3 regions of the Colwellia sp. SU-HH00943 genome follow, and region 1 is predicted to be linked to each of the others. Evidence: predicted binding sites of a transcription regulator. Region 1 holds the regulator's gene; each other region holds the start of a gene.
What was found. The regulator LexA, encoded in region 1, represses DNA repair genes until DNA is damaged. The targets are predictions, from matches to a motif close to TACTGTATNNNNATACAGTA.

Region 1 (10,183 bases):
CGAAACTAACCCAACGTACTGAAAATTCAGTTAAGCCATAGAACACTACAACAGGATAGAGTAGCGTCACTATCGCTACCATGGCTTTTATAACAAAAACGTTTCGCATTATTAATTATGATTGCAGCTTTACTAAATTATGCTGCTTTAGAAAGTGCAACTAACGCGTTAACAATATCTTCAACGGTACGTACTTGTTTGAAAGATTCAGGGGCTATTTTTTTACCTGTGATTTCACGTAATCGAACGACCAAATCAACAGCATCAATACTATCTAAATCTAATTCTTGATATATTTCCGCTTCTAAGGTGATATCTTCCGCTGGAATTTCAAATTCATCAACCAATAATTCGGTTAACATTGATAATATTTCTTCTTTACTTTGCATGGTGTTCTCAATACTAATGTTGTTCGATAAATTGAACTAGGTTGTTTATAGAATAAAAGTGTTCTTTGGTTTTTTCTGAGTTTGCTTCAATTTTTACATCGAAAGTTTTCTTTATTGCCAAACCTAGCTCTAGCGCATCTATAGAGTCTAAACCTAAGCCTTCTCCGAATAAAGGCTCGTCATCAATAATATCTTCTGGAGATATATCTTCTAAATCTAGTGTTTCTATAATCAACGTTTTTAACACTGTTTTTGTATCAGTCATTTAATCCTAGTTCCTTACTAAAATACTCTTGTGTATCACGAGTTAATGCTCGCACGGCCAATGATGGGTTGGCTTGATTAAAATAGTGGCTGTTATCAATCTCAGCATGTGGTGTGAGGGTAATAACAAATTTTTTATTTGGCACATTATACCATGATTCTTTTTTAGTTAATGTACTTGGTTCAACAGAAATAAATATCGGAAGATAATTGGCTTGGCAGCGTACGGCAATATTTGCAGCACCTCGTTTAAATGTGAGTGGTTTACCAGCAACACTACGGGTTCCTTCTGGAAAAACAACAATGTTGCAGCCAGATGCTAGGCTTTGATTGCAATCTTCAAATAATTGCTCGGCGTTGGTATTATCTATATAGCCTACGCGTTTTACCACGCCTCTTAGGAATGGGTTCTTAAATAGTTCAGATTTCACTACACAATCAGCATTGGGTAAGTAGGCAATGATTAATACTACATCAATGAGTGAAGGGTGATTGGCAATGACAATATGGCTTTGTATATGTTTGAGCTTTTCAATGTTATTTAACTTTACATTCATGACGCCAAGCAGTTTCATCAAGCTAATAAACATAAAGAAAGAACGATGAATGGTGTATCTCGCGACTTTTTTTCGTTGTGTTTTATTGCGAATAAATAACGTTTGTAAAGGAAAAATAATGGATGAAATAACAAGTGCCCCAATACCAAATGTTGTAAAACAAAGGCCTGTGGCAAACACGCGCCATAAATAATTCATCTTGTGCATTACTTAAAGCCTAATGATACTTGGTAGTTTTTACTTTGTAACAAGCTATCATTTTGCAAATAAAGTAGACGAATAAACTCAACACTAATGTCGGTTTGTTGATTGTTAGTCCGTTGGGAAGGCACTAAAGAAAGGTTGATTTCAGCTAAACTATTATGTGTGTGCTCACTCGTCAGTATTAAGGTGATACAACGCGCAGGCATAGGTGGTTCAAATTCACGATATTCATTGGGAACATCAAAGTCACAAAAGGTATATATAACAGGTGTGTTGCTGTTCTGGCATTGCATAGAGGCTTCCACAAGGCCTTCTAAAAAGGTATTGCTACCGGCACTAATGGTAGTGGTAGCAGCTGTATTTTCAGTGTTGATGCTAAATAAGCCTGAAGTGGCATTGTGTACAGATAAAGCAAATTGAGTAGGTGATAAATCTTCGTCTAAGGCAGCGGCTTTTATCAGCTGTACCGTTTTTGCTAAATCACCATGCTGTGATGCAAATATTAGCGGTAAATTCATTGTAAGTGCTTGCGGGATATCCAAACAATGTAAAGCAACTTTGCTAAATGGGCTCAGTCTTCTTAGCTGACCTTTGGGGTAATATAGCGGTTTTGGCGGAGTAAACTCTACTGGCAGATTTTTATCGCCTTGTGCCCATAAGGTCAGTTCTTGTTGGGTGTCTAATCCTTGTAGCCAGACATTAAAATTATCTATATAAACTTTCATTGTTATTCGGTATTGTGTGGAGCGTAATTTGTCAGGCTATTTTTTACAATACTTTAACAAAGTACCTATTATTCTACAAACTAATGCCCATAGATTAGCGTAATGATGATCAAGTACAATTTAAATAGATTTTCTAGGTTGAATCGACAACTCTATGTTGCTGAGCTTATCGCACTTGATAAAGCTGAGCTTGTATATGAAGACTATTTAAGTACTGAAGAGCTCGTAATATTTGCAAAGCGGAAGCACAAACACGCCGAATTCTTTTTTTCTCGATTTATTATTAAGAAAGTAGCAGGTCTTAGTGAGGACGAAGCAAAGTGTTACACGGTAAAATATTGTCAAGAGCATAATAGCGCGGGCATTTTTCTAGAAAACAAGCTTATTCAAAAACTTTCTTTAAGCCATAGCGGTCAGTATGTGGCGTTTAGTTTTTGTGCCTTAGATGAAGTTATTGGTGTTGATATAGAGTTGGTTAATCAAAGAAATGTTAAGCGGCTAACAGAAGCGTTTTTTAGTCAAAGTGATCAACTACGCATTGATGAAGCGGAACATCCCAAAGAAACTTTCTACCAGTTATGGACAGAAAAAGAGGCGGTTACTAAATTAGTAAACGCCTCAGTTTTTAATTCACTGGCTATATCTTCCGCGAGATTGCATGAGAAGTATTGCCTCAAAACTATATTCAGGGATGATTACGTGGTTTCAATCGCCACTGATAAAGATTGTTAGTCTTTATAACTTTCTTCAATTAAGCCTGATTGGATTAATCTATCAATATTAATTATCCAATTATTGTAGTTTCTGTGAATAGTATTCTTTTGCATATTATATTTTAGGTTTGTACTGTCGATATAATGAATTGAGTACTGGTTAGTATCAAAATTTATCTCAATTTTTGCAGTATGAGTACGTATTACTAGCTCAGCTAAAATATGACCTTCTTTTTTATCTTGAACTTTCCAACCCTTTTGAACTAGGGCTTTTACAATTATCTTCTCTACTTGTTTTGTAGAAATGCCAGCAGGAACAGTTGAACTTTCCACATTATAAACTGGGGTTGATTTACAGGCTGCTAGCGTAAAAATAGAAAGTAAAACAAATAATATTTTTTTCATGTGTATCCTTGCTTGTGAAAACATTGTTAATTTAATCAGGCAGGATTATAAGCTTATTTATAATTTAACTACTAGTTTTATTAGTTGCACACCAGTATTCAGTATCATAATTTCATGAATGGCTATTTTCATAATTTCAATCAAATTGTCAAATGTCAGCTTGAGCTATCATTAGGTTCAATAAGTCAGTAAAGGTGACATTGCAGATAAGGGGTAAATCGTGACGAATTCAGTATTAAGCAATTGGGATGACATTCTTTTATTACATGATCAGTTAACTGAAGATGAACGAATGATTAAAGATATGGCGCATTCATTTTGCCAAGAAGAGCTGATGCCCGGTATTCTAATGGCAAATCGTGAAGAGCATTTCGACGCCAATATTATGCGAAAGTTTGGTGAAGTAGGCTTATTGGGCGCAACCATTGATGGTTATAATTGTTCAGGTATAAATTATGTCAGTTATGGGCTAGTTGCTCGTGAAGTAGAGCGAGTTGATAGTGGTTATCGTAGTGCCATGAGTGTGCAATCTTCGTTAGTAATGCACCCTATTCATAAGTTTGGTACTGATGAGCAAAAAGAGAAATATTTACCCAAACTTGCCACAGGAGAATACATAGGGTGTTTCGGTTTAACTGAGCCGGATTCAGGCTCAGATCCCGCAAGTATGAAAACAAGCGCGAAAAAAGTATCGGGGGGGTATCAATTAAACGGTACTAAAATGTGGATTACCAACTCGCCTATTGCTGATGTGTTTGTAGTTTGGGCAAAAAATGAAGCGGAAAATAACCAAATTTGTGGTTTTATCTTAGAAAAAGGCTTGGCAGGGCTAACTGCGCCTAAAATTGAAGGGAAAATGTCTCTTCGTTCATCGATCACCGGTGAAATAGTGATGGACAATGTTTTTGTGCCTGAAGAGAATATGTTCCCAGATGTGAGAGGCTTAAAAGGCCCATTTAGTTGTTTGAATATGGCACGTTATGGTATCTCTTGGGGGGCTTTAGGTGCTGCGGAATACTGCTGGCATGCTGCTCGCCAGTATGGTTTAGATCGAAAGCAATTTAAGCGGCCTTTAGCGCAAACACAGTTGTTTCAAACAAAACTCGCCAATATGCAAACTGAAATCGCTTTAGGTTTACAAGCATCACTTCGTGTTGGCCGTATTATTGACACTGGTGTTTGGGATCCGGCCATGATTTCATTAGTAAAACGTAATAACTGCGGCAAGTCTTTAGATATTGCCCGCATGTCTCGTGATATGCATGGTGGTAACGGTATCGCGGATGAATTTCATGTTATTCGACATATGATAAATTTGGAAACGGTCAACACCTATGAAGGCACTTATGATATTCACGGCTTAATATTAGGGCGTGCTCAAACAGGACTGCAGGCGTTTTTCTAGAAGCAAAGAGCTTACTACAAAAAATACTTATTTAAGGTGCTTTTTATAACTCAAATTGTTTAGAAATGTATTCAAACTTTTTAGGCTTATTATTTCTGCCTTGAATAAGCAAAAATTTCATAAAAAATTTAACCCCAAATTAATCTTGTCTACGTTTACTGTATAAGCAAGTTAAAAATTTGCTGTTTGAGTACGGTTTAATTCTTACGAATGAGGGGTATTTATGAAGAGATTAATTTCGATTATTTTGTTAGCAAGTACAACGACTTTTGGATTATTCGCTTTTATGGCATTTTTAATTTCGAGTGATCAGGTAAATCTTATTGAACCTGATGCAGTTCCTGTTGTTGAAGTTTTTCAAACACCAGAAGATTCAAAAGTGGAAGAGAAGCCAAAGCCTCAATTAGAACCACCTAAACCTCCTCCTGTTATGCCTAGCAATAAGGTGGAATTGAGTGAGGCGACACTTGATAATGTTTTAAACTATCAATCTACAGGTTTTGAAATGGAAGAAACAGACACTGTAATTTCACCAATGAATAATATATCTAATGGAGAAGCTAGGCCAATAGTAAGGGTTAACCCAAAATATCCAATCGACGCTGTTCGTAATGGAATTGAAGGTTGGGTGGTTTTGGCTTTTGATATTAGTGCCATTGGTGAAGTTGTGAATATTAAAGTTTTAGACTCTGAACCTAAGCGTATTTTTGATAAAGAAGCAAAGCGAGCTCTAAAAAAATGGAAATATCGTGCTAAATCAGTTGATGGTAAACAAGTAGCACAGTATAACTTTACCGTACAACTAGACTTTAATATGTCGAAAAGTATTTAAGGTGTGTATTTGAAGTTACCGTCAATGATTAAGGGCTGGTTAAACCCTACTATTAGCCCTGAAAAATTATTGAGTCAATATTACTCTACTGGTAATAGCCACTTTCTAACCTTGCTAGTAGAGCAATTTAATGTATCAATTTATCATTATTTATTGTCATTATCTGATAAAGAGGTTGCTGAAGATGTTCTGCAATCAACTTGGCTTAAGGTTATGAATGCTAATAAGGCAAGTCAATATACTAATGTGAAAAGTTGGCTATTTACCATTGCGCGAAATACCTTAATTGATGAACTTCGTCGGCAACAGAAGTGGCAATGGCAAGAGTTAACGGATGAATTGTTGGAAATTGAACAATTAGAACATTCACTCTCGGAGCAAGATCGACTTAGCAGTTTTAATGAGGCAATAAAACAATTACCTTTTTATCAAAAGGAAGCCTTTATTTTTCAGCAGGAAGGGTTTTCAGTAATAGAGATATGCCAATTAGTGGATGAAAATTTCGAAACGGTTAAAAGCCGATTGCGTTATGCACGTAAACATATAAAAGCCGCTTTAGGATCTAAGTTATGAGCGAAGAGAAGTTTGATAAAGAAGTTTCACAGCTTTATCAACAAAGAAAAAGTGAAATTAGTGCTCCTTCTGTGAGTATGCACTTAAATACTAAAAGTCGAGATCAGAAATTTAGTTTTACAAAGTGGATATCTATTATTCTTTTAGGTGGTAGTGCTTCCTTTGGTATTTTGGCTATAATCGGCCAACTTGCAACTGAGCCTCAGTCATACCGTAATCAAGTAAACACAACTCATACCGTAAATGTAAAGAAAGATAAACAAGATGAAACTACTGAAGAAGTTATCCATGTAAGAAAACCTTTACCACCGACACCTCAACCTCTAGACAAGGAAACGCCTCAAGCAACACCTCCTCGAATACCCAGTTTTACAAATGAGAATACAACATTACAAATAAGCAGGCCGGAAATTCAGTTTATTAGCATTGCTAAAATAAAAGAGCCAAAGCTATTACTTGAACCGATGTTTAAAGTTATGCCTAAGTTTTCAGTAAAAGCGAGGAGAGAAAATGAAGCAGGTGAGATTCGATTACGTTATCGAGTATCGCCTAGTGGAGAAGTTCAGGGAATTAATGTGGTTTCTAGTAACGTTGGACGTGAGTTGAAAAGTTCGGCAGTAAAAGCTCTTTCTCAATGGCGTTATTCGCCAAGTGATCATTATGAAGCATATTATGAAATAATTTTTGATTTTAATACTTACTAGTAAACTCTTGCGTTTCTTAAAAGGCTGTATATACTAACAGTTGTAAATAAATACAGGACTTTGCCGAGAAAGGAAAAGCATATGTCAGCTATAAACGAACTGAAGCCTTTAACGAATCGCCAACAACAGATTTTTGATCTGATCAAAGAAGCGATTAATGATACGGGTATGCCGCCTACACGTGCTGAAATTGCAGAATTTTTTGGTTTTAAATCAGCTAATGCTGCTGAAGAGCATTTAAAAGCTTTAGCTAAAAAAGGTTATATTGAAATGCTGCCAGGCACGTCGCGAGGCATTCGATTAGCTGAGGAATTGATCGAAGAAGAGGGCTTGCCTTTGATTGGTCGAGTTGCTGCGGGTGAGCCAATTTTAGCGGAAGAACATGTTGAAGATCATTATCAAATGGATGGTAATTTATTCCATCCTGCAGCGGATTATTTACTGCGAGTTAATGGTGAAAGTATGCAGGATATCGGTATATTAGATGGTGACTTATTAGCCGTTCACCAAACGACTGATGTGCAAAATGGCCAAGTTGTGGTTGCCCGTGTTGAAAATGATGTGACGGTGAAACGTTTTAAACGTGAAGGGAATGTTGTTTATTTACATGCTGAAAATGAAGCATTCTCTCCGATAAAAGTTGATCTTACTTGCCAAGAATTCAATATTGAAGGCATCGCTGTTGGCATTATCCGTAACGGTAGCTGGATGTAATTATTAGAAATATTGCGTTAAAGTTTATCTTTTTACAACAAGTCTATAAATGAGCGACGGTGATAAAATAATTCGTCGCTTAACTTTCCTTTGTTAAATCTCATCTCTTCTCTGTATAACAAATAACCATAGTTTGGTTGTTATTTGATCAAAAGTGAAAATTTATTATTTTACCTGTGTCAAATTGTCACATCCTATCCCTGTAGGGCTTAAGCTTAAGCTTAGAGTTCTTACTCTATTGAAATTACTAGTGTTTATTTTTTTATACGCAAAATATTGTTTGACCTAGATCAAGTTTTGAGTGATTCTAGAGCAGTAATCGAACAAAAAATAACTGTATAAAAACAATAAGACGTTAGCGTGCTTTCGGTAACTAAATTTCATAGTAAGTCTATCTTTAGCTAAAGAAATTACAGCTCGGCGTCAGTTAATTTACTAAAAATATAATAACAAAATTAACAGATAATCAGTTTGATGAGTTGTGATGTACAAAACTGCATTTCTGTTTTCTATTTTTTATATCCTGTTTTAAGCGAGGAAAAGTCCTGACACTGTTCTTCACCTTGAATGGGTAATAATAGAGGAGAGGTTGAGTGAAAAGAAGTATCCAACGTTGGTTGTTGGGAGGGGGACTTTGGTTTGGTAGTCTGCTTTCTTGTACAGCTTGGGCAGATTCACAGTTAAATCTGACTAAAGGGGTTACAGCAGTTAGTAAAGAAGTGTATGACTTACACATGCTTGCACTTTATATTTGTACTGCTATTGGTGTCATAGTGTTTGGTGCCATGTTCTGGTCAATGGTGTTTCATCGTAAATCAAAAGGCGCTAAAGCTGCAGATTTTCATGAAAGTACAAAAGTTGAAATACTTTGGACCGCAATTCCTATCATTATTCTTATAGCCATGGCCGTTCCGGCTACCAGTACATTGATTGATATGGAAAATAATGACAATTCTGATATTACCGTGCAAGTAACGGGTTCTCAATGGAAGTGGCATTATAAGTACTTTGATCAAGATATTGAGTATTTTTCAGTATTATCAACACCACGTGAAGAATATGAAAATCAAAACGGTACCTTTGGTGGTACGGGCTCAAGTAAGAATGAAAATTACTTACTTGAAGTAGATAAACCGCTCGTTATTCCAGTGAACAAAAAAGTACGTTTTTTAATTACTTCTGATGATGTTATTCACTCTTGGTGGGTTCCTGCTTTTGCAGTGAAACAAGATGCTAACCCAGGCTTTATAAATGAAGCATGGACTAAAGTTGATGTGCCAGGCATTTATCGCGGTCAATGTGCTGAGCTATGTGGTAAAGATCACGGCTACATGCCTATTGTTGTTGAAGTTAAATCTGAAGAAGATTACGCACTATGGATTAATGAGCAAAAAGCGTTAGTTGCACAAGCAGCTGATGCAGAGAAAGCCTCGTTAAGCGCATCAATGTCAAAAGAAGAATTGATGGAACTTGGAGAGTCAATCTATATGGCTCATTGTGCGGCATGTCATCAACCGACAGGTTTAGGATTACCACCAACATTCCCTGCACTTAAAGGAAGCCCTGTTGCTACGCAAGGCAGTATCGCTGAGCATATTAAGTTAATACAAGATGGTAAAGGCATGATGCCACCATTTGGTAAACAGTTGAGTTTAGCTGAAGTCGCTGCTGTTGTTACCTACGAGCGTAATGCTTGGGGAAATGATACGGGTGATTTAGTTCAAAGTTCAGATGTTAAAGCGGCAAGCGGGGAGTAAAACATGACAACAGATACGATAAATGAATCGCTTGATGACGCGCATAACGATGATCATCATGACCACAAAATGACAGGTTTAAAACGTTGGTTATATACCACCAACCATAAAGATATAGGTACGTTATATTTATGGTTCTCTTTTATTATGCTCTTAGTAGGCGGTGCACTAGCTATGGTGATCCGTGCTGAGCTATTTCAGCCTGGTTTACAAATAGTTGAGCCTGACTTTTTTAATCAGTTAACTACAGTTCATGGTTTGATCATGGTCTTTGGCGCGATAATGCCAGCGTTCACTGGTTTTGCAAACTGGATGCTACCTATGATGATAGGTGCTCCAGATATGGCATTACCACGTATGAATAACTGGAGTTTTTGGATACTTCCGTTTGCATTTGCCATCCTACTTTCTTCTTTCTTTATGGAAAGTGGTGCACCAAACTATGGTTGGACATTTTACGCACCGTTATCAACCACCTATTCTAATGGTAGTACCGCATTCTTTGTTTTTGCAGTGCATATCATGGGTATTTCTTCAATCATGGGGGCTATCAACATTGTTGTTACTATCATGAATTTACGTGCTCCTGGCATGACCTACATGAAGATGCCTTTGTTTGTGTGGACCTTTTTCATCACAGCTTATTTATTGATTGCCGTAATGCCGGTGCTAGCCGGTGTGGTCACCATGCTTTTAACTGATACTTATTTCGGTACCAGCTTTTTCGATGCCGCAGGTGGTGGTGATCCAGTGATGTTCCAACATATATTTTGGTTCTTTGGTCACCCCGAAGTTTACATTATGATATTGCCGGCTTTTGGCATTGTTTCAACAATCATTCCGGCATTTGCACGTAAAAAGCTATTTGGTTATAGCTCGATGGTGTATGCCACAGCGTCTATTGCATTATTATCGTTTATTGTTTGGGCGCACCATATGTT
Region 2 (10,183 bases), on a different contig from region 1:
TTTAATTCTGACCTTTACCTTATTTACCTTACTTGCCATTGCAGCGCTCACCTCGACTATTTCAGCAACAGAAGTGGTGGTTGCATACTTAGTAGAAGCAAAAAATATCAGCAGAAAAAAAGCAACTAATTTAGTATCGACTATTGTTATTATTACTAGCATGTTAATAATTATGAATTTCGAGGCGCTATTTGGCCTAGTGATTCAGTTACTAACAACCATTTTACAGCCATTAATGTCACTATTTTACTTTATCGTAGTTGGTTGGATTTGGCAGCGAGGCAATAAAATTACAGATTTAGGGCAATTGAAAAAAGATAAAAAATTAAAACTCTTTGGTTTTTATTTACGCTTTATTTGTCCTGCTTTACTTATTATCGTTTTCTTTAATACTGCTTTTTAGGCAATAAAAGTTTAAAACACAAAATGACATTTAAAACCTTAATTAACTTAGGCACAGACTACCAGCCGTTTAACGTCGCCAACAAAGTAAAGATAACCAATATTGTTACTTTGCTTACAATGGCACTATCTGCTCTGTATACCCTAAATTATATTTTTATTTTAGATGAGCCTTTAGTCGCTTTTATCAATACCATATTTGTTTTTGCCTATAGCATTAGCCTGATTTTTAATAAATACAATGCTCACAAAGCCAGTAAATTATGGTTTTTTTCGGTGTTAATGGTGCATTTAGTGGTTTGTACCAATATTTACGTGACTAATAAAACAGGCTTTCACTTGTACTTTTTTCTCGTTCCTACTGGCTCTTTCTTGCTTTTCGAGTTAAAAGAAAAAATTGAAAAAATAGCCTTAAGCATAATCGCTATCGCCCTGTTCTTTTATTGTGAAAACACGCTAAATCTCACCCCTATCATTGAATTAAGTGACGAAATGAATCATTTAATTTATCAGTCAGTGTTTTTCTTTAATATGTTGGAAGTAATTCTTGTTTTAACCTTATTTGCCAATGAAATTGAAGCCAATGAATTAAAACTTACTAGGCAAGCAACCATTGACTCATTAACAAAAATACATAACAGGCACTACTTCTTTGAACACGCAAACAACACGTTAGCCATGGCAAACAAACTTCAACGCCCGTTTAGCATAATGTTGGTTGATTTTGATGACTTCAAAAAAATCAACGATAGTTATGGCCATCATATTGGTGATTTATCTTTGGTGGAAGTTAGCCAACAAATTAAAAATCATTGTCGTGCCCACGACTGTTTTGCTCGTGTGGGCGGTGATGAGTTTGTCATTGCATTAGCCGATACCACGCTACCAGAAGCGAAAACAATTGCACAACGTATACAACTATCAATAAGAGAACACACCATAAACCCGCCTGAAGGCGATGCTTTTCAATGTCGAATTAGTATTGGTGTTAGTAGCAAAACTACTTGCTCTGACACTTTGAAAAGCCTGATGGTTGAAGCCGATAAAGCACTGTACCGAGCTAAGCAACATGGCGGTAACTCTGTTGAAACAGCTAATTAACCTTAACTCAGGTTAATTATTCGTCAGCATAGTATCTGGCTCATCCACTATTTGTAAATCAACCTGTTCTATCTTTTCAAATCGAGTCGATATTTTATCAGCAGATGTATGAATTTGTTTTACATCACTAGCAGCCTGATCAATATGCTTAGCTAAATTAGCAAAGCGACCTTTAAAGCGATAAAAATCTTGTGATAAATGTGACAAATGAGCTTGAATTATATGAATTTGACTACGAGTTGCTTCATCTTTTAATACCGAACGGGCCGTTGTTAAAATAGCCATCAAGGTTGTTGGTGAGGCTAACCAAACACGCTTCTTATTCGCATACTCAACCAAGTCATTTTGATGACCATGAATCTCAGCAAAGATAGCTTCAGCAGGGATAAACATAATGGCACCATCAGCCGTTTCTTTGTCAATCAAGTACTTGTCACTAATATCGTTAATGTGCTTTTTAATATCTACTTTAAATTGTCGTTGCGCTGCTTTTCGCGATAATTCATCTTGCTCAACATCCATCATAGTACGGTAACTTTCTAACGGAAATTTAGAGTCGATAACGACATTACCTGTTGGCTCAGGTAAAAATAAAACACAATCCGCAATTTTCCCGTTTGATAGCGTATGCTGTAATTTAAAGCTTTGCTCAGGTAAAACATTACGAATTAAACTATTGAGTTGTACTTCCCCAAACGCGCCTCGTGAGCGTTTATCGTTTAAAACCTCTTGTAAGCTAACAACATTATTAGACAAATCCGTGATCTTTTTCTGTGCATCATCAATCAAGGCTAAACGTTGTAGAATATCACTAAAGGTTTTGGTGGTTTTCTCAAAACCTTCACTCAACCGTTTTTCAACTCCATGACTAATTTCTTTAAGACGTAAGTCGGTGCTCAGAGTTAGCGCATCAATACGTTTTGCCATGTGTTCGCTACTTAAACTTAAAGATTTACTGAGCTCTTCTCGACTAGCCTGAGTGGCTTTATTTAAATGAAGAATTAACTGATCTAATGCTTGATTTTGATTCTGATTAAGTTGCTCTTTTTGTCCACTTAATTCCCTCAACAGTTTTATACGCAAATCAGCCATCTGCTGCTCAAAAACATTCCGAAGTTGTAATTGCTGTTTATCCATTAATTGCGTTAGATAATGCTGCTCATTGACCGCAGCATTATCAAAATGCGTGGTCACTGATTGTATTTTTTCTGATAGTTGCTTAATGCGAACGTTTTGCCAAAATATAACAATTAGCACAACTAACAAAATTAACACGCAAACAAGCAGTAAAGCTGCTGGGTCAAACAAGCTAAAGTCTATATTCATAAAGCAACACTCATAAACTAATACTCATAAACAAGGCAAACACTGTAAATAATAACAGTTATTAAATCATACCTTTTACTTTGCTACTAGTTTTTTAGAACCTTTACTGATATCTCATCACACTCTATTAGCACTTTTAACTAGATTAGTGGTAAAATACTGCGCAATTAACTAGCCAGCTTTTATCTCATGCATTTACTAATTGCATTAAAATTGGCAAAAGCTGCATTTGGCTATTGGTCTGTTGACCCAAGATTGAGAACAAGATGAAAACCCATTTCGACGAACTATTAGAATTTCCGACAGTATTAAACTTTAAAGTGATGGGCGTTGCCTGTGATGAACTACCCGATTTAATTATTGCCGAACTTCAAAAACACACACCGGGTGACTACACCACGAAAATTACGCCAAGTTCAAAAGGAAACTATCACTCTGTGTCGATTCCTGTACGAGTTACGAGCAAAGAGCATATAGAAAAAGTATATAAAACCCTAAATGCTATCGAACAGGTACGTTACGTTTTATAGCTTTTAACCTAAGTTTTATAACATCAATCTACAAAGAGAATTTCTGTGCCAGAGCCATTAGCTAATATGCCTTTAGTCATCCGTCAACTTGAAACCATGGATTACAGCCAAGTTTGGCATGCCATGCAAACGTTTACTGATAATAGAGACGAAAGTACATTAGACGAACTTTGGTTAGTAGAACACCCACCTGTTTTTACCCAAGGGCAAGCAGGCAAAGCTGAGCATTTATTAATGCCCGGTGACATTGAAGTCGTTAAAGTCGATCGCGGTGGTCAAGTGACTTATCACGGCCCAGGCCAGCAAGTGATTTACTTTATGATAAACTTAAAGCGTCGAAAAATGGGTGTGCGTCAATTAGTGACGTTAATTGAAAAAGCCATTGTTGCCGCACTTAACGATTACAACATTAAAGCTTACCCGAAAGCTGACGCCCCCGGCGTTTATGTTGATGATAAAAAAGTAGCGTCATTAGGGCTACGCGTTCGTAAAGGCTGTTCATTTCATGGTTTAGCGTTAAATGTAAACATGGATTTAGCCCCTTTTTTACGAATAAACCCGTGTGGTTATGCCGGATTAGAAATGATACAAACCTGTGATATCAAGGGCCCTCAAAGTACTGAAGAGTCAAGCAAAGTACTTGTGAAACACTTAACAGCATTATTATCAGCAAGTGAAGTAACCAATAAGAGTGGCTTACCAACAATGAGTAAAATAGCCTAAGTTTATATGTCTTAAGCAGCAATAGAGCACATTAAGTTATGACTGACAAAACAGTAGTAAAATCAGCAAGAATTGCCCCCGGTACCAAACTACGTGATGCCGATAAAATGGCGCATATCCCGATCAAAGTAGTACCTTCAACACGCGACAGTATGCTAAGAAAGCCAGATTGGCTTCGTATTAAGCTACCTCGCTCTAGTGAACGTATTGACGGCATAAAAGCAAACTTAAGAAAACATAATCTTCATTCTGTTTGTGAAGAAGCTTCTTGTCCTAATCTGTCAGAATGCTTTAACCACGGTACAGCTACCTTTATGATTTTAGGGGATATTTGTACACGCCGCTGCCCTTTTTGTGATGTTGGTCATGGTCGTCCATTAGCGGCAGATCCTGAAGAGCCTAAAAAATTAGCCATGAGCCTGAAAGATATGGCACTAAAATACGTGGTAATCACTTCGGTAGACCGTGACGATTTACGTGATGGTGGCGCACAACAATTTGCAGACTGTGTTAAAGAAATCAATGAGCAAGCCCCCAATACTAAAATTGAAATTTTAGTGCCTGATTTTAGAGGGCGTATGGACAGAGCATTAGATATTTTAAACCAGCACCCACCTCATGTGTTCAACCACAATATGGAAACGGCTCCTCGCCTATATACCAAAGCTAGACCGGGTGCTAACTACCAATGGTCATTGGATTTATTGAAAAAATTTGGTGAAGCAAACCCCGGTGTACCGACTAAATCAGGTTTAATGGTTGGTCTTGGTGAAACTAACGAAGAAATTCTTGAAGTTATGCGTGATTTACGTAGCCATGGCGTGACTATGTTAACTATAGGTCAGTATTTACAACCCAGTAAAGATCATCTACCTGTAGAGCGTTATGTACATCCTGATGACTTTGCCATGTTCCAAGAAGAAGCCACGAAAATGGGCTTTGAACATGCCGCATGTGGGCCGTTAGTCCGTTCTTCATACCATGCGGACAAGCAAGCAGCAGGTGAAGAAGTTAAGTAAATTCTTAAAATAAAACTTATCTAATTGAAAGAGGCACATAGAATGATACCTATGTGCCTCTTTTATATTTTCACCATGTTCATATCACTTTAATAAAGTAAACTCAGTTTAGCTTTGACAACCCGCGTCAATGATAGCGTTAAGTATTTCCTTTACCTCATCCGGTAAAGACTCATCCATAGCCTGCTCTGCTGCGACAGAAACATTATACTCAGAGCTTTGCCCTTGCATAACTAATGCGACGTACAAAATATCATCAAGGTGTGGCTCCACTAATGCTAACACGCTACTCCAAGTGTATTGTTCACACAAAGTGTCTGTTTGCTGGTTCTTCTCTTCACTTTGGCTCTGACTTTGACTTCCAAATGAAAACAGCGCAATAAATAACAGGCTATAAGCACTTTTCATTCCTGTCTTTTTCATATTTATTTTCCTACAACAATGTTACATCGACACTCTGCTATTCGCTAAAACTACTGATATAAAGAGTTAATATATTTAGCTGTAGGCTCTTCAAGCAGATCTTGTGGGTGATCACCCCCTAATGTTAACCACTTACTTTCGCCCGAATACGTCGTATTACTGATTTGTTGCTTAGTCTTTGTGTCGTAAGTGATAAGTTGAATTTCAACCTTATCAGGTTTACCTGACCATTCAGTTGCTCTGTCTTCCCAGTGTAAAATAATAGGCTCTACATAGTAGCCATATTTATCACTATCTATAGTATCCAAACAGGCTTTGCCAGTACATTTTGTGGTGATATAGGCAGCGCTTGCATGCTTAGCAAATACTGCTCTAATAATTTTAGCTGTCATATCTCCTGAGCTAGTATATTCACGCTCTCCATAATGACCATTTGCAGGGGTTGAAATCAACACACTTACACTCGTATCAAGTTTAATGTCCGGCGCTTTATTTTCATTATGCATATATGATGCACTACAAGCAGAAAGCATAACTACTGCTAAGCTTGAAACTACAAAATTACGATTCATTTATCTTTCCTTTTTTACTACTAAGTTTATCGCAATAACACAGCTGCTCACTAATCTGAACAACTGACTTTTTTATCAAAATATCATCAGTCCCATGAACAAAACGAATAATAAACATTTTCTCTAAAGAGTTTTCTCGTTAAGGCATTAATAACTATTTACAACTCTCAAGCCAAGATAACGCTTTACTAACCTATGTAAATATTTTTGCATCACTTTCAACATTTTCTTTGATGATATAGAATTTCACCGTGTTTGTTCATTTAAAGCCTGTGAATACTCAAAGTAACTATCAACTGCCGTGTATGGTTTAACTTATATCTAATAAGTGACTAAGTAAGCCATCCCTTTACAGAGAGTATGTGTGTTACAAGTTGCTGTAGTTTTATTAACAAGGCATGAATCAAAAACCAAGGCATTACCTCCCAAGAGTTGAGTTTTCACTTTTAATTCAGAGATAAATGCATGTTTAGTCGGTTGGGTTACTTCAAAATCCTTTTGGCAGTAATTTGTTTCTACGTACCCTAGTTGTTGGCCACCTAGCTCCCATACTTCATAATTTGTATATTCATCAACAACAGCTTTACGTATTTGACCCTGTGCATAATCGCCAGCATTAGTGTTAAATTGAATAGACGAACACCCCACCGCAGATAAAATGGTGACGAGTAATAGTAAAATTAATTGATATCCATATTTCATATTAAAGCTTCTCCTTATTTATGCTTATCGCATTTAACATTATCCTGATTAACAGTAATTTTTACGCCCTTATTACTTCATTACTTACAATAGCTGATTCGATGCTACATCAGATACCATATTAGACCTAAGAATAAACTAAGTAAAAAATAACACCTTAACTCTTAATGATTGACAAAAATTTTCATCAACATTAACCAAAAATATTATCAGCCTGTAGCATCATCATCACACAAACATGCTCATCATTACCTATGGTAACTAAACCCCATTTAACTTGTTTGACTTGATTAAGTTGTTGCTGAGTAATTTGTTGGCTAACATCCGTAGGACTAGACTCCTGTGCAGTATCAGTGCTTGTTTGTTCTTGTTTTTTATACTCTTGATCAATAGTAGTGACTCTAGTGTCAATTTGTTGTGCAAGATATAATAACGCCTGAGACTGTGCATCTCGGGTCGCTATTAATATATTTTCATTTCGTTTCACACAACTTGAAGTCGCTATACCTTCTTCAACAACTGGATTTAAAACCCAATCAGGAAGGGAACTTTGCTCAGCAAAAGCAAATGCCGAAAGCATCATGAAAAAAGCTGAAGAAAAAAACGTGAATAGCATAGTAGGTAATTTTAACATCGGTTTATTCTCCTTGATGGCTAGATGTTTTCATATCTGCGCGAGACATGGACGTTAAACAAATTAACAACTGCTGCTCTTTAAGCTCTGCAAAAACAGGAAAAGAAAAACCAGCCGTGTTTAGTGAGGTAAATAAAGCTGATAATTTTTCTTCGCTATCAAAATGTATTTGATACTTCTGCTCACTTGATGATTCTACTTCGACACCATCTTGTTGTTTTGACCCAACATAGCTTAACACTGGGGTATCTATAGTATTAGGTATCTCTATTTTTGCTGCTAATTTAAAGGTTTGCTGCGACTCTCTCTCTCCTTCCTCTGGACTTATCAATGACGCATACGACTCAACTAACGACTTGATAGTGATATCTTTAAAGTTAATGTCACTAGTTTGTTTAGATACACTGGTAAAGGTAGATTGCTTATCAGTTGAGCCATTTTGATTCTCAGTAATGGATGTATCAACTTTCTCCATCGATTGAACATTTACCTGGTTAAGTCGTGCAAAATCGACTACTGCTTCAATAGCACACATAGCAACTTGCCCAGTCCAGCTTTTTTCTTCATCGTAGTTCATTACTAAGGGGTGACAAACCTCATCCTCACAAACACTATCACTTAACCATGAAGGTAACTCATCTTGAAAAGCGTAATCTATCTTGTGCTGAGCCATAAAAGTACGTTTTTTGTTTTGAGCAGCTTGTAAGGCTTTTAAGCTTCTTTGAGCTGCAAGCTCAGCATCACTGAGTGTTTGCTGTTGCCACAGTGGCTGTCCAAAAAAAACGCCAATAATAATCAAAAAAACAAGAGAAAAAATAACCGCATACTTAGTTTTAGATGCTGGCTTTTCTTCGTTCACTTTTGCCTTGTTAGTGCTTCTCTTAATTGCAGGTTCAGATACTTCAGGTGTGATTTTTCGCGTAACATCACTATTTTCAGCTTCCGTAGTGTCTGAAGGAGCAGTTTTACCTGTCGTTAATAACTGCTGTAACTGTGTAATGTTTTGCGGACGCATTTTAGCTTTTAGGTTTAAACATGCTCCAATAGCGTCAAGTAAGGCCTGACTATAATTATCCTTGGGAAGTTCAATTAACGGATCAGGCTCATCATCCATCACTTGATGTTGTCTATGGCTGCTAGGAAAAGGTTTGTCGCCATGTATTAGGTGGTACATAACTGCACCTATGGCATATATATCAGTCCATGCGCCTTGTCTACTGTGAGTATTATATTGCTCAGGAGGAGCATAACCATCACTGACAATGGCACTCATACTTTTTGATTTTTCACCGACACTTTGCCGAGCCGCACCAAAATCAATTAGCATCGGCTCGCCATCTTGTTTTAAATAGATATTACCAGGTTTTATATCTCTATGTAGCAATCCTGCTTTATGCACTTGTGCTAAACCGGCAAGTAAAGGCTCGATTATTTCTCGAATACGACTTTCTGGCATACCACCAGTAAAGTGTATTTTTTTCAAGTGTTCATCTAATGCTTCACCTTCAACATACTCCATAACTAAATAAGCAGTGCCATTATCTTCGATAAATGAAAGCACTTTGACTATATTCGCATGGTTAAATTTTGCTAAGGTTTTGGCTTCATCAAGGAATTTAACTAAGCCATATTGATAATCTTCACTGACATTAGTGCGTGGCATTACTGTAGGCGAGCCTGTTGGACGAGCAGCTAAATCGGTAGGTAAAAACTCCTTTAAAGCCACTAAGCGATCAAGACGTGTATCTTGTGCTTTATATGTGACACCAAAACCACCCACACCTAAAATATCTAAAATGCGAAATTCAGCTATTTGTGTGCCTATGGGTAAACTAAAATCGACTTCTTGCATCTTTGATGCCCTACATTAAATAATAACCAGTAAAATTTATTCTATATCAGCAATTTAAACAACACTAGTATAATAATTCAGTTACTTTTCTAAGCGCTGTTCTTGCTGCTTTTTAAGTATTTGCAACATGGCTTTAACCTGTCGGTTAGAGGCAAACAACACTTCTGAAGGCTCATTTCGAATAGCAGCATTAGCTTGCAAGAAGATGGCACCATAATCTATATCCATAGAGGGCTCGCCATAGAGTGCTTTAAAGTGAGTTAAGAATGATTGCTTCTCAGCTTTAGGAAATAAAATCCAAACAATATCTAACTGGTTATCTTGAAATACCAATTCAATATCTCTCGCTTTACCGCCAAATATAAAGCCAGAACAGTTAATTTGTGATTGTGATTCTTGAGCTAACGGTGCGGTAATAGGTGTGATTTTTTTAACCTGAATAGCAGAGCATAATGGTGTTAAGTTAAACTTAACCTCTTCGACACTACTGCCAAAGGTAAATTGTTCAGGTTTAACAAATTGTGCGTTCTCAGCTTGAGCATCAGCAAGCAATAATAAACATGTCATAAGTAAAAAAAATTTAAACACGTGATCCCTCTTTTAAATAATGAATAAACTAACACAGTGGATTTAAAACGCTAAAGTTGTCGTCTCCCCACAAAATTCTCTCTTCACCAACGTCAGCACCAGTGATAGGTCTTAAAGATTTCAATAATGCCAATGCACTGTCTTTATCAAAATCACAAAAACGTAAAAACGCATAACTAATCATACCGGTACGATGTATTCCAGCAGAACAATGAAGATAAACACACTCTCCGTTTGCTAACAACTCTCTACATTGCTTAAAGATATGAATTATCTGCTCTGTTGAGTCAGCTGGTGGTTTTGCATTTTCA
Region 3 (10,183 bases), 740 kb from region 1:
ACGATTTGGTCGTTCGCCAAAAGGTGGTTTTCTATGGGGAGGTCTGTTGTCAAAGTTTGGGCCTTTGTGAGGTTTACTTAACATGGGCTTAGTGTCTCGGATTTGCCTAGAGACGATTTCTTTTAACAGCTTAGGCTTTTGCTGAAATATTGCCAAAGAGCCTTCATTTATATATTCATCAATTATTTTATCAGTGATACCCTCGAGTACTTGCTCTTCGATATCACTGATAAAGTCATTGAGAACTTCCCTGTTTGAAAAGTAACTAATTACCTGCATTACCAACACTAACAATAAAATAATACTGAGGTTGGCAATGAGTAATTTGTAGGCTATTTTTATGCGCATTAGTGACCTGTATATCAGGGATATAATATGAGTAACTTCATAGTATTATATAGCTTGAGTAATTAAAGCAAGGTAATACTACTTAGCTACTCGTCAGCTAGTCCACCATTTGATCTGTTAAGGTCGATCTATAACCTGTAGCCGTATTTTCATCTGTTTCGAGAATTAAAAACTGATCTTTACTGGTTTCATCGAGTGTTAATTCAAAACTATTGATGATGACATCAGAGCTTTTAATGGTGGCAATCACATAAACGCTGTAAGTATTATTAATTAAGGTGATTGAGTTGGGCACAATATACGCGACACCTAATGAATTTTCGGCAGTATCAATAATTTCATTGCTTCGAACAAAGTATACATCTACCGAGCTAAAATCATCCGTGTCAATTAAGTTAATAATGTTAATTTGATGCGTATAAATACTTTCGTTTAGGCTGTTATTCACAACGAGCGAATTTACGGAAATTTCAATTTCATCAACAATACCGTCCCCGTCTTCATCAACATTACCATCGCCATCGTCATCAACATTATCTTCTGTTAAATAAAAGAAAACTGTTTTATCGCTGTTTTCATTTAAAGTCAGTAAGTGGTTTTCAATGATAGGTGTGTTATCCCCTGATGCAACTAGGTTTATGCTGTAGTCGCCAAATTCTGTTTGAATTTTTTCACTCAACTCATTAAAGCCAAGACCAGCAACCTCAGGGCTGTCATCAATGCCATCTACATGTAAATCAATTGTGCTTTGGTATTGGGGTAATAATTCATGTTCTATGATGCCATTATATATTCTAAAAGCGGCTTCAGAATTTACGTCAGCATATTCACCTATTGATGATGTACCTATGATATCCATGACGTAGGGTGATGAACCGGCACCTTTATTATCACGAACAGAAACAATATATTCGGACGCATAAGGGAATGAAATGTCTGTAGAAGTGAAAATAATGTCATCGCTTCCTGCTTCGGTAATATAGAAAACATAGCTGTCTTGCTCCATTTTTTGGTTGTCACTTAATTCGCCATAAGTCACTTGACCAACTAATTCAGCCTCGTTGAAGGTTTCATCTGATTCAGACATGTAAATATCAACACCGCTCGATTCTGGGTGCATATTTAAAAAGCGTATATTAAATACATCGTCATCACTATCATCACTTATTTCATCATCATCTCTAACGGCTATATCAAAAATATGAATAGCAGGAGCAGATATATCTTCAGCGATGGCAATGAAGGTATTGGTGTTCTTTTTGATAGTTACTTGGCTTTCGTAGATAAGTTCAAGATCATAATCTTCATCTTTCCAAGCAAGTTCAATATCATAAGTATCTTTGCTATAGGTTAATCTGCTACTGATATTGGTATAAGCAATACCGGTATGAGTATTTTCATCAAAGTCATCATCATCTTCTTGATCTACCGTTAAGTAGATAGCAGGAGCACTTGATGATGTGTTATACAATTGGAAATAACCCGTATTCGTTTCGTCATCATCTCCATCACTGGAATCGCAACCCGTTAATGCTAATAAGGCAATAGAGGTGAAAATTAATGGCATTTTAAACAATGTCGATAAGTGAGCTTTATAATTCATTACTGTTTCCTTTAAAACATAAAATCTAACCATCAGAAATAACTCAAACAAATCAGAATATTGTGATAAATGTGATATCACTTTTGATGGTTTTTTTGGTGTATTAATGTGAGTCAGCGTCAATAACAAATACTGTTACAGGGCTAGTGGAGACTGGTTTGTCCAGAATTAATACAGGTGGCCATAATAATAAAAGCAATGTTTTTTTATAAGCTGATAAGGCAAAAACACACAAAGAAAACACATTTCATTCTTTAATAAAGAGACTACTGTAAAAACGCTAAAAAAATACTGTATGAAAAAGCCATAAATTACTGTGAATACCCGAAAGTAACTTTTTAGCAAAAAAAAATAAAAAGTTATTAAGCGTTAAATTATCAATAAAAAACAATGGCTTGAAAGTATGCTTTATTAGGAAAAATATTAAAAATAAAAAAAGTTATAAAAAAACTTGATACTGTACGAACTTACAGTATACTGAGCTCATCTAAACGAAATAACCCATAAAGATTTGTGGAGCAACACATGAAAGACGATAAAGAAAAAGCACTCGCCGCCGCCCTTGGACAAATTGAGCGTCAATTTGGTAAAGGCTCAATTATGAAGTTAGGCGACAACAATACAATGGATGTAGAAACTATTTCTACAGGCTCTTTAGGGTTAGATATTGCACTAGGTGCTGGTGGTTTGCCACTAGGTCGTGTTGTGGAAATTTATGGCCCTGAATCAAGCGGTAAAACGACACTTACCCTAGAAGTTATTGCTCAGGCGCAAAAAGAAGGTAAGGTTTGTGCCTTTGTTGATGCTGAACATGCGCTTGATCCTATTTATGCGGAAAAGTTAGGCGTAAACATTAACGAGCTATTGGTTTCTCAGCCTGATACAGGTGAGCAAGCGTTAGAGATTGTTGATATGTTAACGCGCTCTGGTGCTATTGATGTGATTGTTGTTGACTCGGTTGCTGCCCTAACACCAAAAGCAGAAATTGAAGGAGATATGGGTGATTCGCACATGGGTCTGCAAGCACGTATGCTTTCTCAAGCTATGCGCAAATTAACCAGTAACCTGAAAAAATCTAACACCATGCTGATTTTTATCAACCAAATTCGTATGAAAATTGGTGTTATGTTTGGCAATCCAGAAACAACAACAGGTGGTAATGCATTAAAATTCTATGCGTCAGTGCGTTTAGATATTCGTCGAATTGGTGCTGTAAAAAATGGTGATGAAATTGTCGGTAATGAAACCCGAGTGAAAGTGGTAAAAAATAAAATTGCCCCACCATTTAAACAAACAGAGTTCCAAATTTTATATGGCGCAGGTATTAACAACTTAGGTGAGTTAATAGACTTAGGTGTTAAGAATGGTTTTGTGGAAAAATCAGGTGCATGGTATAGCTGTAATGGCGAACGTATTGGTCAAGGTAAAGCTAATGCTGTGAAATATTTAGAAGAGCACACTGACATGGCTGAAGATGTAGATAGCAAATTACGCGCTATGTTTTTAAATAAGTCAAACACATCAGCTGAGCAAGAAGTAGAAGTTGCTGAATAAGCCTAGCGAAAATACTGTCGCGTACTGAAAATCAAAAACCTTTACTCACCAGTAAAGGTTTTTTTTGTGGCTTTTATCCGCCCTGAAACAAGCCACTTCAAGCTTAATTGCAGGGTAAATTAAAAGGTATATTAAATAGTACATTAGAAGGTAAATGCCCAACCAATTTGTGGACCATGTTGAATAAAGTCGATTTCTGTTTTGATGCCATTTTCAATATCGTCATTACCTATTTGCAAATAACGATAGCCAATCCAAACATTATGTAAACCACCGAAGCGATAGATGGCTTGAGCATTAAATCCTAAATCTCTGTCATTATCGCCGATGATTTTTGTGTCAAACGCTGCCGAAATTCCCCAGTCATCACTAAACCAGTAACGGTAAGTTGCGCCAACTAACCAGTCAAAGTCATTGGTTTTTACTAAATTAGATGATTTTTCTATTTTAATGAAGCCTTCATCTGATAACGGATAAATATCAAGATCTGCATTGGCGTGAATATGCCTAACTCCCGTTAACAAGCGTAAGCCAGGGTAGACTTCATAACCCACTAATAAGTCATTGGCTGCCATTTGTAACGTGGTTTTAATTCTGTGTGCAGGTGCAATAACACCGCCAGTAATCGAACCTGTGAGCCCTTCAGTATCTGTTTTGGTACTAACGCGCATAAAGTCAAAGCGTAAACTATACAGCCACTTGCCTTTTTGTGCGTAAAGTTCGCCAATAATACCTGCGTTTAGGTTTTTAAAGATATCACTAAAAGGGATTTCAATATCTAAACGCTCACCATCAGACTCTATCTCACCATTGATTGATGGTGCCCAAATCATTGGAAAGGCAACAAGGTAATTCCAGTCATCAAATTGTGGATTTTCTTTATAGGTATCAGGGCCTACTTCATAGTCTTCTTCGGCAAAAGAAGATAATGACATAACGAACAGTAAAGCGCTGAATATATATTTAGCCATAAGTCTCTATTAATCCATCAATAATGATATTCAAATTAAATACTACCTAGTTTATAACTGTGATTCTACGGGAAGTAGCGAATAAAGCATTAAATTCAATCGTCGCCACAGACTAGTTTCTGGCTGATTTTCATGTCTAACTACTTCACCATTTACATTTTCCAGCCAAACAACACTATCATTATGAAGGCTTAGTTGATAAGCATTTGTCAGCAGCTTATTGTTAAATAACTCTTGAGTAATAAACTCAGCCATTTCAGGTATTTCACACACCACACCAAGTTCAGTATTAATATTTGCTGATCGGGGATCAAAGTTAAAAGAGCCAATGTAGACTTCTTCACGATCAAATATATAGGTTTTAGCATGCAAGGCACTTTTTGCTTCAGCACTACGCGTTAGCGAGCGGCTAGCTTCAGACTTGGCTTTTGGTTTTAGCTCATATAACTCGACACCGCCTTTAAGTAGATTATATCTATGCCTTGCATAGCCCGATTGCGCAAGAATACCATCGGTTGAGGCAAGTGAATTGGTAATCACTCGCACTTTAATACCCTTGTCTACCAGGGACGTTAAGTGCTTAGTGCCTTCATCACCCGGAATAAAATAAGGTGATACTAAATCGAGGGAATGGTTAATTTTATCTGTGTGTGGCCTGAGCATTGAAATCAAGTAGGTAGTTTCGAATTCAGATTTTCCTAATGTTTTTTCAGGATTATCGTAAATCACATGGGCTTTACCTTGGTAGTGAAACGTTTCTTTTTCACTAGATAAACCGTTAAGGCTATGTTGATATAGGCGAGTATTTTTCAGATCTTTTGCATAATCAGAATCTTGTACCGATAAAACAAATGCTGAAAGCTCTTTTTTTACCTGATCTAAACGCGATTTATGTGATGCATATTCATCAAATACATAGCCAGGAATAGCTAAGGGGCTATTAAAATAGGTGTCAAATTGCTTATTAACCCCTTTTACAACTGGTCCAGAAGCGATGATATCTAAATCAGCATAATTACTTCTGGTATTGGCAGAAAAATAGTTTTCTTCAATATTTCTACCACCAACTATGGTGAACTGACTATCAACAGTGAAGGATTTATTATGCATACGTCTATTAATGCGAGCGGTATCGGTTAAGGCTGCGGGTACTTTATAACCACTTGATGAAAAAGGGTTATAGATTCGAACGTCAATATTGTCGTGGTGATCCATGGCAAACAATATTGCTTTGGTTTCACTGTTTAGTGGTAAATCATCAAGTAGAAGCCTAACTCTGACACCATTATCAGCAATTTCTAACATCTTGTGCATTAGCAGCTTACCAATAATGTCGGCTTTCCATATAAAGTACTGCACATCTACAGAGCGCTCAGCTTTAGCAAGTAAAGCCATACGTGTCAGAAAAGCATCCGTACCTTCACTGATTAAGTAAATAGAAGAGAATTCACTGTTTTCTGGCGTTTTTTTGGCTGCCGCTTTACCAAGCCAAGTATCAGAAGTGTTTGTATAAGCATAGCTTTCTATAGGAGTGAAATTTGTTGGTAAATGAGAACACGCGTTGAGTAATGTAATAACAGTAATAATAAAAGCTATTTTTGATTCGTGTTTGAATAACATAGACTATTCTTTACTTAACGTGTTTGCGACGAGTAGTTTTATTATCTAGAAATTACTATATAGGTTCAATATGTTTTATTGCGGCCATATAGAAGACAAAATTTGTTATTTATGTCATGAAAAATATATTTTTGTTTAGACGTCTATACGTTTAGAAGTTGACATATCTAGCAATCCAAGTAACATGTCTCCTGTGTGAGAGACTTTAATTTCTTATTAGGTTATGTGTTATGCCCATTAAAATCCCCGATCAATTACCAGCGCTATCGATACTCGGTAATGAAAACATTTTTGTAATGTCTGAGCATCGTGCTATCAGTCAAGAAATTCGTCCAATGCAAGTGGCCATTTTAAACTTGATGCCTAATAAAATTGAAACTGAAGTACAAATTTTACGAATGTTATCGAATACACCTTTGCAAATTAATGTTGAGTTTGTGCGTATTCATAAAAATGTTTCTAAAAATACACCAGCAGAACATTTAGATAATTTTTATTGTCTGTTTGATGATATTAAGCATAAACAATATGATGGTTTAATTATCACAGGCGCACCGTTAGCACTGCTTGATTACTCGCAAGTGAAATTTTGGGATAAAATTTGTGAAGTCTTTGATTGGGCGGAAAAAAATGTAACCTCTACTATGTTTTCTTGTTGGGCGGCTCATGCTGCGCTATATCACCATTATGGTATTAATCGTCACTTGCGTGAACAAAAATTATCAGGGGTTTTTCAACATCAAACACTTGATAGTAAAGAGCCGTTAACACGTGGTTTTGATGAGCACTTTAATGTGCCGCATTCGCGTTATGGCTATATTGAAAAAGCGGATTACCAAGGTATTGAACAATTACAGATTCTGGCAGAATCTGAAGATGCTGGTGTGTATTTAGTGGCAAGTAAAAATAAACAGCAAGTGTATTTAACTGGTCACCCAGAATATGACACCAGTACCTTACATGAAGAGTATTTGCGAGACAGCAAGCTTGATCCTAAGGCGGCACTACCAGAAAATTACTATAAAGATAACGATGTAAATAATACTCCAATAGGCTCATGGCGTAGTCATGGTAGTCTATTATTTACTAACTGGCTTAATTATTATGTTTATCAAATTACGCCATATAAATTGGATGCTTCAGGTATAAAAGCTATCCATCCGGATACTGTTATTTAAGATTGGCCAAATAACATCTTTGATTTGAATTTTTACTTTTAGAAAGTCGGAAACCCCATGAAAAAATCTTCTTCATTTATTTTGCTAGAGCAAGCGTTAGCAAAAAATATTTTAATTTTAGATGGTGCGATGGGCACCATGATTCAAGCTTATAAGTTTGAAGAACAAGATTTTCGAGGTGATCGCTTCGCTGATTGGCATTGTGATGTTAAAGGTAATAATGACCTTTTAGCTATTACACAGCCTCAAGTTATTCAGGCAATCCATGAAGAATATTTAGAAGCTGGCGCAGATATTTTAGAAACCAATACCTTCAATGCAACTACCATAGCCATGGCAGATTATGACATGGAAGGTATTAGCGCTGAAATTAACTTGCAAGCGGCCAAAATTGCCCGTGCCGCCGCTGATAAATACAATGCCAAAACTCCCAATAAACCACGCTTTGTAGCTGGGGTGTTAGGGCCAACTAATAGAACTTGCTCAATATCGCCTGATGTTAATGATCCTGCCTTTCGTAATGTAACTTTTGACGAATTAAAAGCAGCTTACATAGAATCAACCACCGCCTTAATTGAAGGTGGTAGTGATATCATTTTAATTGAAACCATTTTTGATACCTTAAACGCTAAAGCGGCTATTTTTGCTGTAGAAACTGTTTTTGAACAGTTGCAAGTGCGTTTGCCTGTGATGATTTCAGGCACAATTACTGATGCATCAGGGCGAACCCTTTCAGGGCAAACAACGGAAGCTTTTTATAATTCATTACGTCATGCTAAGCCTATTTCATTTGGCTTGAACTGTGCGCTTGGTCCTGTTGAGCTTAGACAATATGTTGAAGAGCTTAGCCGTATCAGTGATGTTGCTGTTTCTGCCCATCCAAATGCTGGCTTGCCTAATGCCTTTGGTGAATATGACTTCACCGTAGCAGATATGAATGATCATGTGGCTGAGTGGGCGAATGCTGGCTTTTTAAATATTATTGGTGGTTGTTGTGGGACTACACCTGCACATATCAAAGGTATGGCAGAGAGTGTAGCCAATATTCAACCACGGAAAATAGAAGCGCGTAAAATCGCATGTCGTTTATCTGGCCTTGAAGCACTTACCATTCAAGAAGACACCTTATTTGTGAATGTGGGTGAGCGAACCAATGTCACTGGCTCGGCTATTTTTAAACGTTTAATCAAAGAAGAAAACTATGAGCAAGCCATTGCCGTTGCCCTACAGCAAGTAGAGAATGGCGCTCAAATTATTGATATCAACATGGACGAAGGTATGTTGGATTCGAAAAAAGCCATGGTGCGTTTTTTGAACTTAATTGCCGGTGAGCCTGATATCGCTAAAGTGCCAATTATGATCGACTCTTCTAAGTGGGATATTTTAGAAGAAGGTTTAAAATGTATTCAGGGTAAAGGAGTAGTAAATTCAATAAGCTTGAAAGAGGGGGAAGAAAATTTCCGTAATCAAGCTGAGTTATTACGCCGTTATGGCGCTGCTGTTATCGTGATGGCGTTTGATGAAGAAGGCCAAGCAGATACGCGTGAACGTAAATTTGAAATTTGTCAGCGTGCTTACCATATTTTAGTGGATGAAATAGGCTTTCCAGCTGAAGATATTATTTTCGATCCGAATATTTTTGCGGTTGCTACCGGTATTGAAGAGCATAATAATTACGCCGTTGATTTTATTGAAGCAGTAGCAGATATTAAACAAAACTTACCTTACGCTATGATTTCAGGTGGCGTATCGAATGTGTCATTCTCATTTCGTGGTAACAACCCAGTTCGTGAAGCCATTCATGCGGTATTTCTTTATCATGCCATAAAAAATGGTATGGATATGGGGATTGTTAATGCGGGTCAGTTGGCCATTTATTCTGATATTCCCGAAAAACTTCGTGTCGCGGTTGAAGACGTTATTCAAAACAGTGATGACGGTGCAACGGAGCGTTTATTAGATATTGCTCAGGAGTATCATGGTCAAGCGGGCGGTCAACAATCAAAAGTTGATCTTGCTTGGCGTGACTTACCTATCAGTGAGCGTTTATCGCACTCTTTGGTTAAAGGTATTAATGAATTTATTATTGAAGATACTGAAGAAGCGCGCTTAGCTGCCAATAGACCACTGGATGTTATTGAAGGGCCATTAATGGATGGCATGAATGTGGTAGGTGATTTATTTGGCGCCGGCGAAATGTTCTTACCACAAGTAGTGAAATCTGCCCGTGTTATGAAGCAAGCCGTGGCTTATTTAAATCCTTATATTGAAGCGGAAAAAACCGAAGCAAGCTCGAATGGTAAAGTGCTGTTGGCAACGGTAAAAGGAGATGTTCATGATATCGGTAAGAATATTGTAGGGGTTGTTCTTCAGTGTAATAACTATGACATTATTGACTTAGGTGTAATGGTGTCATCAGAAGAAATTTTACGTGTTGCCAAAGAAGAAAAAGTTGATGCTATTGGTTTGTCTGGCTTAATTACACCTTCGCTAGATGAGATGGTACATGTTGCCAAAGAAATGAAGCGACAAGGCTTTGAAATACCTTTATTAATTGGCGGTGCTACAACCTCAAAAGCCCATACAGCCGTTAAGATTGAGCCACAATATGATCATCCTGTTGTGTATGTTTCAAATGCATCGCGCGCTGTATCTGTGGTGAGCAACTTGTTATCTGATGAGCATAAAGCAGATTTTGTTGCCAAAACTAAAGAAGAATATGAACGAGTACGTGCGCGTCATTATAAAAAAGGTCCACGCTCAAGCTTGATTACTATTGAAGAAGCACGTGCGAACAGTACGCCAATTAATTTTGATGCTTATACTCCGAAAACACCTAATAAGTTAGGGGTTACTGTGTTGGAAGAGTTAGATCTTAATGAAGTCCGTCGCTACATTGATTGGACGCC

Region 2: a site for LexA is predicted at 2,870-2,889, ahead of AC27GZ_RS14260 (DNA recombination protein RmuC). Genes of this name have one in related genera too.
Region 3: a site for LexA is predicted at 2,407-2,426, ahead of recA (recombinase RecA). Genes of this name have one in related genera too.

Annotation. Positions count from the first base shown of each region.
Region 1 covers NZ_BAAJLW010000001.1:964,439-974,621, reverse strand. The annotation lists gene AC27GZ_RS04275 (COG4648 family protein) at 1-109, opposite strand, end outside; gene AC27GZ_RS04270 (acyl carrier protein) at 138-389, opposite strand; gene AC27GZ_RS04265 (phosphopantetheine-binding protein) at 403-654, opposite strand; gene AC27GZ_RS04260 (lysophospholipid acyltransferase family protein) at 647-1,417, opposite strand; gene AC27GZ_RS04255 (beta-ketoacyl synthase chain length factor) at 1,417-2,139, opposite strand; gene AC27GZ_RS04250 (4'-phosphopantetheinyl transferase family protein) at 2,242-2,871, shown strand; gene AC27GZ_RS04245 (putative periplasmic lipoprotein) at 2,868-3,257, opposite strand; gene AC27GZ_RS04240 (acyl-CoA dehydrogenase) at 3,478-4,662, shown strand; gene AC27GZ_RS04235 (energy transducer TonB) at 4,886-5,494, shown strand; gene AC27GZ_RS04230 (RNA polymerase sigma factor) at 5,504-6,067, shown strand; gene AC27GZ_RS04225 (energy transducer TonB) at 6,064-6,771, shown strand; gene lexA (transcriptional repressor LexA) at 6,871-7,485, shown strand; gene coxB (cytochrome c oxidase subunit II) at 8,079-9,242, shown strand; gene ctaD (cytochrome c oxidase subunit I) at 9,246-10,183, shown strand, end outside.
Region 2 covers NZ_BAAJLW010000005.1:62,881-73,063, reverse strand. The annotation lists gene AC27GZ_RS14270 (sodium-dependent transporter) at 1-403, shown strand, start outside; gene AC27GZ_RS14265 (GGDEF domain-containing protein) at 427-1,503, shown strand; gene AC27GZ_RS14260 (DNA recombination protein RmuC) at 1,516-2,829, opposite strand; gene ybeD (DUF493 family protein YbeD) at 3,096-3,359, shown strand; gene lipB (lipoyl(octanoyl) transferase LipB) at 3,426-4,082, shown strand; gene lipA (lipoyl synthase) at 4,121-5,101, shown strand; gene AC27GZ_RS14240 (hypothetical protein) at 5,210-5,524, opposite strand; gene AC27GZ_RS14235 (DUF4823 domain-containing protein) at 5,575-6,096, opposite strand; gene AC27GZ_RS14230 (hypothetical protein) at 6,418-6,798, opposite strand; gene AC27GZ_RS14225 (hypothetical protein) at 6,992-7,432, opposite strand; gene AC27GZ_RS14220 (serine/threonine protein kinase) at 7,437-9,284, opposite strand; gene AC27GZ_RS14215 (hypothetical protein) at 9,366-9,872, opposite strand; gene AC27GZ_RS14210 (protein-tyrosine phosphatase family protein) at 9,901-10,183, opposite strand, start outside.
Region 3 covers NZ_BAAJLW010000001.1:222,321-232,503, reverse strand. The annotation lists gene AC27GZ_RS00950 (ATP-binding protein) at 1-348, opposite strand, end outside; gene AC27GZ_RS00945 (hypothetical protein) at 446-1,951, opposite strand; gene recA (recombinase RecA) at 2,477-3,505, shown strand; gene AC27GZ_RS00935 (hypothetical protein) at 3,649-4,476, opposite strand; gene AC27GZ_RS00930 (phospholipase D family protein) at 4,528-6,096, opposite strand; gene AC27GZ_RS00925 (homoserine O-succinyltransferase) at 6,327-7,274, shown strand; gene metH (methionine synthase) at 7,332-10,183, shown strand, end outside.